DNA from 2 places in the Streptomyces sp. NPDC045778 genome. Region 2 is predicted to be linked to the other one. Evidence: riboswitches for the same ligand, from Rfam matches in the RefSeq annotation. Region 2 holds a riboswitch; the other holds the start of a gene.
What was found. Region 2 has a riboswitch for cobalamin ahead of AC07GB_RS02185 (ribonucleoside-diphosphate reductase subunit alpha). Riboswitches for the same ligand answer to the same signal wherever they lie in the genome.

Region 1: another riboswitch for cobalamin. It lies ahead of AC07GB_RS12420 ((2Fe-2S) ferredoxin domain-containing protein); the one in region 2 lies ahead of AC07GB_RS02185 (ribonucleoside-diphosphate reductase subunit alpha).

The regions. Positions count from the first base shown of each region.
Region 1 covers NZ_JBWKJZ010000008.1:10,475-13,772, forward strand. Annotated here, with positions in the region: gene AC07GB_RS12410 (SMP-30/gluconolactonase/LRE family protein) at 1-455, opposite strand, end outside; gene AC07GB_RS12415 (cobalamin-binding protein) at 593-1,507, shown strand; gene AC07GB_RS12420 ((2Fe-2S) ferredoxin domain-containing protein) at 1,539-1,946, opposite strand; cobalamin riboswitch at 2,010-2,130, opposite strand; gene AC07GB_RS12425 (cytochrome P450 family protein) at 2,227-3,298, opposite strand, start outside.
Region 2 covers NZ_JBWKJZ010000001.1:494,671-497,968, forward strand. Annotated here, with positions in the region: gene mctP (monocarboxylate uptake permease MctP) at 1-364, shown strand, start outside; gene AC07GB_RS02180 (hypothetical protein) at 433-1,068, shown strand; adenosylcobalamin-variant (AdoCbl-variant) riboswitch at 1,396-1,494, shown strand; gene AC07GB_RS02185 (ribonucleoside-diphosphate reductase subunit alpha) at 1,641-3,298, shown strand, end outside.

The sequences.
Region 1 (3,298 bases), on a different contig from region 2:
CCGGCGGCGTACGTGCTGACCTCGCCGGTGTCCGGGTCGACGAGCAGGAGCTTCGACGTGGGCAGCGCGTCGCCGGTGAGCGAGTGCAGAAGGTCGTTGCCGGTGCCGACGAGGAGGCGGCCGTCGTCCCGCACGACGATCCCGCCGTTGGCGCCGACATCGCCGGTGAGGGGTACGGGGGTGCGGCCCGGCGCGTCGATCCGGTAGACGCGGCCGGAGAAGTACGCGGTGGCGAACATCCTCCCGCGCTCGTCCACGACGATCGACTCGACCCAGTCGGGGACGCGTGCCACCTGGACCGGCGCGCCCGCCCCGGTGGCGGCACAGGCCGGTGCCGCGGACGCGGGGGCGGGTGCGAGCACACCCGCGGCCGCGGCAAGGAGGGCCATCGACAGGATGCCGCGGCCCGGCCGGCGCACGGCTCCGCGGAGCCTCCGGCTCACCTTCAACGTCATCGGTTCCCCTCCGTCGTCGGGTCGGTCCGCCCGGCGCAGTATCGGCTCCGGCGACCGCGAACACCACCGTCGGGAGGCGTCGGATCGGCCACACCCGTGCGGGGCGCGGACGGTGGCTCACGCCTTAGGGTCGGCGTATGCGCATCGTGTCCCTGCTCCCCGCCGCCACCGACCTCGTCGCCGAACTCGGCCTGGTGGAGCGGCTGGTCGGGCGCACCCATGAGTGCGACTGGCCGCCGCAGGACGTGGCGTCCGTCCCCGTGGTGACGGGCGCCGACCTGGACCAGGACGTCTTGAGCAGCCGGGAGATCTCCGACGCGGTGGGCGGGTCGGCGCACTCCGGGTCCTCGCTGTACACCCTGGACACGGAGGCGCTGGCGGCGCTGCGGCCCGATGTAGTCCTCACGCAGGACCTGTGCGACGTGTGCGCGGTGTCGTACGAGAGGGTCAGCCGCACCGTGCGGCTCCTGGACGCGGACACGCGGGTCCTGAGCCTGGAGCCGCGCACCCTTGAAGACGTCCTGGACTGCCTGGTCACCGTCGGCTCCGTTCTCGGTGTGCGGGAGCGGGCCGAGTTGCGCCGGGGGGAGCTGCGGGCCCGCCTTGAGCGGGTGCGCGCGCTGACCGCCGGGCGCGAGCGGCCCCGGGTGGTCGCGATCGAGTGGCTGGATCCGCTGTGGCCCGCAGGACACTGGGTGCCCGAGCAGATCACTGCCGCCGGGGGCGAACCGCTCCTCGCCGCGCCCGGCGAGCACACCGGGCCCATGACGTGGGACGCGGTGCGCGCCGCCCGCCCCGAGGTGCTGCTCGTCCTGCCGTGCGGCTTCCCGCCCGAGCGGACGCTGCGCGAGTCGGACCTGCTCACCCGGCTGCCCGGCTGGTCCGGGCTGCCGGCCGTCCGGTCGGGGCGCGTCTGGGTCCTGGACGGGCCCGCGTACTTCAACCGGCCAGGGCCGCGTGTCGTCCGCGGGGCGGAGGTGCTGGCCCACGTCCTGCACGGGGTGCGCGCCGGGGCGGCGGTGACGCCGGCCGAGGCGCGCCCGCTCCGCTGACGCGGGGGGGCGCGCCGCCCCGGCCCGGCGTTCAGGGCAGCGCGCGGCGCCGCGGCGGGCTGAACGCGTACAGGTCGAGGATCTCCGGTCGCGGCGCGATGCCCGGGCCTCCGGCGCGGACCCAGGCGACGATGTCCTCGGTCGCGTCCGCGTCGTTGACCAGGCCGAGCCACACCGGCCGGGCGCCCGCCGCCCGGCCCGCCGCGGAGGGCTGGACCACGATGACGTTGGCCTGGTCGCACACGTCCAGGCAGGCGGAGACGCGCACGGGCGCCTCGGCCCGCAGACGCGCGGTCTGCTCGGCGTGGTCGACGCCGGTCACCTTCGGGCTGCCGCAGCAGCAGTCCCGGCACACGACGACCCGGCAGGGCGCCGGGGCGGTGGCCGACTCGAAACTCCTCGCGGTGCCGGACGACGTCCGGGCCGGTCTTGCGGGCATGCCGCGTCCTGCCTCTCTCCGGGGAGATCCGCCCCGGTGTTCCGTGGAGGAGGCGACCGCGTGAGTCTCCTGGCTCTCGGGTCGTCGCTCGTCCCGGCCTTCCCACCCCCTGGGGGCGGTGGCCGGTCGGGACGCGCTCGCCGATCACAGTGGCGGGACCGCGCCGGATTCACACCGGCTTCCTCGGACCGCCGTCGCCTTGTTCGCCCGTCATCATTCCATCCGGCCGTACGTGACCGGCCGGGGGCCCGTTTCCGGTGCCGCGCCCGCCGTACGAGCGTCAGTGGCCGTACGAGCCGTACAAGGTGACCGGCAGGGCCTGGACGCTGTTGCTGACGAAGGACGGCAGCGGCACCAACTCGCCGGGCGGCACGGCCAGCTCCATGCGCGGGAACCGCCGGAACAGGGCCGGCAGGGCGATGCCCGCCTCCAGGCGTGCCAGGGCCGCGCCGAGACAGTAGTGCGGGCCGTGGCCGAAGGAGAGATGCTTCGGCTGCGGGCGTGCGAGGTCGAACTGGGCGGCGTCGGCGCCGAATTGCCCGGGGTCCCGGCCCGCTGCCGCGTAGGAGGCGAGGACGGCGTCGCCGCGGGGGATCACCACGCCCCCGATGGTGATGTCGTCGAGGGCGTAGCGGAGCGGGAAGTGCGCGACGGGCGCGTCCCACCGCAGGGTCTCCTCCACCACGGCCTCCCAGGGCCGGTGCCCTGCCGTGACGGCGGCGCGCTGTTCGGGGTGGGTGAGCAGGGCCCTGGTCGCGTTGGTGATGAGGTTGAGGGTGGTGCCGTGGCCCGCGACGAGGACGAGGACCAGGGTGCCGATCAGCTCCGGCTCCGAGAGCCGGTCCCCGTCGTCGCGCGCGGCGATCAGATGGCTGGTCAGGTCCTCGCGCGGCCGCTGCCGCCGTGCGGCGACGAGGTCGGTGAGGAGGGCGTGCAGGCGTCGCTGGGTGGCGAGGGTCTCGTCGGGCGTGGTGACGCTGCTGGTGAGGCTCGCGGAGAGGTTCCGGAAGTCGTCGTAGCGCTCCTCGGGTACGCCGAGGAGGTCGCCGATCACCGCCATGGGCAGGGGATAGGCGAAGTGGCGGCGCAGGTCGACGGCGTCGCCGCCGCGCCCCGCGAGGTCGTCGACGAGGTGGCGTGTGATCGCCTCGACGCGGGGCCGCATCGCGGTGACGCGTCGCGCGGTGAAAGCCTGCGTGACGAGGCCGCGCAGGCGGCGGTGCTCCTCGCCGTCGGCGGTGGTCATGCCGCGGTTGGTGACGAGGCTGATGAGGGGCCACCCTTCCGGCACCTCTCCCGCGCGCAACGCGGACCAGTGCGCCGGGTCCTTGGCGACGCGAGGGTCCGCCAGG
Region 2 (3,298 bases):
GATCCTCCAGACCATGCCCGCGCTCGTCGGCGGCCTGTTCACACGGTGGTTCCACCGGTGGGCGCTGCTCGCCGGCTGGGCGGTCGGCATGCTCTACGGGACGGTGGCCGCCTACGGCGTCGCCTCGCCGACGCAGAAGCACTTCGGCGGGTCCTCCAAGGAGATCCCCGGCATCGGCGAGATCGGCTACATCGGCCTGACGGCGTTCGTCCTGAACGTGGTCGTCACGGTCGTCCTCACCTTCGTCCTGAAGGCGTTCAAGGCCCCCGAGGGCGTCGACGAGACCTCTCCCGAGGACTACACGGCCGACGCAGGCGACCAGGGCGTGTCCGTGGAGCTGCCCAAGGTGGGGGCGGGCCACTGAGTTGAGGCGGTCCTGACGGACGGGGCCGGCCGGAGCGCGGCGTCGGACGCATGCGAAAGGATGTGCGCATGAGACGTTCCCGCCGCCTCCTGCCGGCCCTGTTCCTCGCCCCGCTCGCCCTCACCGGCTGCGGCTCGGACGACCTCACCGCCGGGTCGCCGCCGGACCGCGCCGAGCTGAAGGCCCGCGCCGAGGCGGCGCAGACCGTCGTGGAGCACGTGTACGTGACGGAGGCCGACGGCTTCGAGCTGGCCCGGCAGTCGGTGGGCGTCATCGGCGACGACGGCTTCCAGTCCACGTACGTGCGGGACGAGGGCGGCGGGCAGCTCACGCTCTCCGTCGACCGGGGCACCGTCACCGACGCCAACTGCCGTACGGTCCCGCCCGCCGCCAGGAGCTGCGAGAAGGACGGCAAGGGCTGGTACCGCGTCACGGGCTCCCGGCACGAGTACGTCCGCACGGAGAACGGGCTGCGGATCCAACTCGCCGCCGACCGCGGCGCCGTGAGCCGCGAGGTGCTGCGCGCCGCCGCCGAGGACGCCCACCGCGCCGACGACCGCGAGCTGGACGCGGCCCTGCCCGAGCAGGCCGACCCCGAGGGCCTGCCCACGGACGGCGGCGACACGGGCCGCCCGGCGGAGCGCGGCGACCTGCCGCCGAACGGGGACGGCGCCCCGCAGGACCCGCCGGGCGCGGGCGGCTGACCGACCGGGCCGGGCCCCCGGGCCGACCGGTCCAGCCCCCCCTGGGCCGACCGGTCCAGCCCCCCTGGGCCGACCGGTCCAGGCCGTCCGGCCGACCGGTCCAGGCCGTCCGGCCGACCGGTCCAGGCCCCCCCGCGCCGGCCCCCGCGCACCCCGCCCCAGGCCCGGGAAGCGGCCCCCTCCCCGGCCTCCCCCCTGGTGAGTTGACGCTCCGGCGCACCCCCGAGCGACCACCCCCCGTGAGGAAGCGGTCACCCCCTGACCAGCAACCGACACAACATCTAGGGGCGCCACCGAAACCCGGCACAAGATGTATGCTCGTCCTCGCTGTCGTCGCAGGGGAATCCGGTGCAAGTCCGGAACTGTCCCGCAACGGTGTACGTGTGCGCATTTGCGTACCCACAAAGTCCGAGGACCTGCCGACAGCGCGCCCGTGCCGCCCGGTCCGGGCGCAGACGTCCGGGCCTCGTGGACATGGGCTGATGGACGCGGTGTACGTACCGCTGCGCGCGGTCGCGCCCGTGTGCCCTCGCCTGCCTCGATGCCCAGAGCCGAGCGAGGGAGAGCACCACGTGACCATCGCGCCCGCCGAGCCCGCGTCAGCGCAGGCCGAAGCCGGTCAGCAGCACGCCGAGCAGTCCGCCCCGTCCACCGACGGGCCCGGCGCCGCCCTGCTGCGCACCCTGACCGACCTCACCGCCGACCTCCCCGACGCCGACCCCGGACGCGTCGCCGCGGCCGCGCTGCGCGGCCGCTCGGCGAAGGCCGACGAGGCCGAGCTGCGGGAGCTTGCCACCGAGGCGGCCGCCGGGCTCATCTCCGAGGACCCCGCCTACTCCCGGCTCGCCGCCCGCCTCCTGACGATCGGCATCCGCGAGGAGGCCGCGTCGCAGGGCGTCACGTCGTTCTCCGAGTCCGTCGCGGTCGGCCACCGCGAGGGCCTCATCGCCGACCGCACCGCCGCCTTCACGACCCTGCACTGCGCCCGTCTGGACGCCCTCGTGGAGGCCGCGCTCGCCGACGGCGCCGACCGCCGCTTCGGCTACTTCGGCCTGCGCACGCTGCACAGCCGCTACCTGCTGCGCCACCCGATCACCCGCAAGGTCATCGAGACGCCCCAGCACTTCATGCTGCGCGTGGCCGTCGGCCTCGCCGAGGACGAGTCGGTGCGGGCCCTGGACGAGGTCGCCGCGCTGTACGGCCTGATGAGCCGCCTCGACTACCTGCCGTCCTCGCCGACGCTCTTCAACTCCGGCACCCGCCACCCGCAGATGTCCAGCTGCTACCTGCTGGACTCCCCGCTCGACGAGCTGGACTCGATCTACGACCGCTACCACCAGGTGGCGCGCCTGTCGAAGCACGCGGGCGGCATCGGCCTCTCGTACTCCCGCATCCGCTCGCGCGGTTCGCTGATCCGCGGCACGAACGGCCACTCCAACGGCATCGTGCCGTTCCTCAAGACCCTGGACGCCTCCGTCGCCGCGGTGAACCAGGGCGGCCGCCGCAAGGGCGCCGCCGCCGTCTACCTGGAGACCTGGCACTCCGACATCGAGGAGTTCCTGGAGCTGCGGGACAACACCGGCGAGGACGCCCGGCGCACCCACAACCTGAACCTGGCGCACTGGATCCCCGACGAGTTCATGCGCCGGGTCGCCGCCGACCAGGAGTGGTCGCTGTTCTCGCCCGCCGACGTGCCCGAGCTTGTCGACCTGTGGGGCGAGGAGTTCGACACGGCGTACCGCGCGGCCGAGGCCAAGGGCCTGGCGCAGAAGACCATGCCCGCCCGTGATCTGTACGGCCGCATGATGCGCACCCTGGCGCAGACCGGCAACGGCTGGATGACCTTCAAGGACGCCTCCAACCGCACCGCCAACCAGACCGCCGAGCCCGGCCACACCGTGCACTCCTCCAACCTGTGCACGGAGATCCTGGAGGTCACGGACGACGGCGAGACGGCCGTGTGCAACCTCGGCTCGGTGAACCTCGGGGCCTTCGTGGCCGACGGGGACATCGACTGGGAGCGCCTCGACGCCACCGTGCGCACCGCCGTGACGTTCCTCGACCGCGTCGTCGACATCAACTTCTACCCGACCGAGCAGGCCGGGCGCTCCAACGCCAAGTGGCGCCCGGTGGGCCTCGGCGCCATGGGCCTCCAGGACGTCTTCTTCCAGCTGCGGCTGCCCTTCGACTCCCCCGAGGCGAAGGCGCTCTCCACGAGGATCGCCGAGCG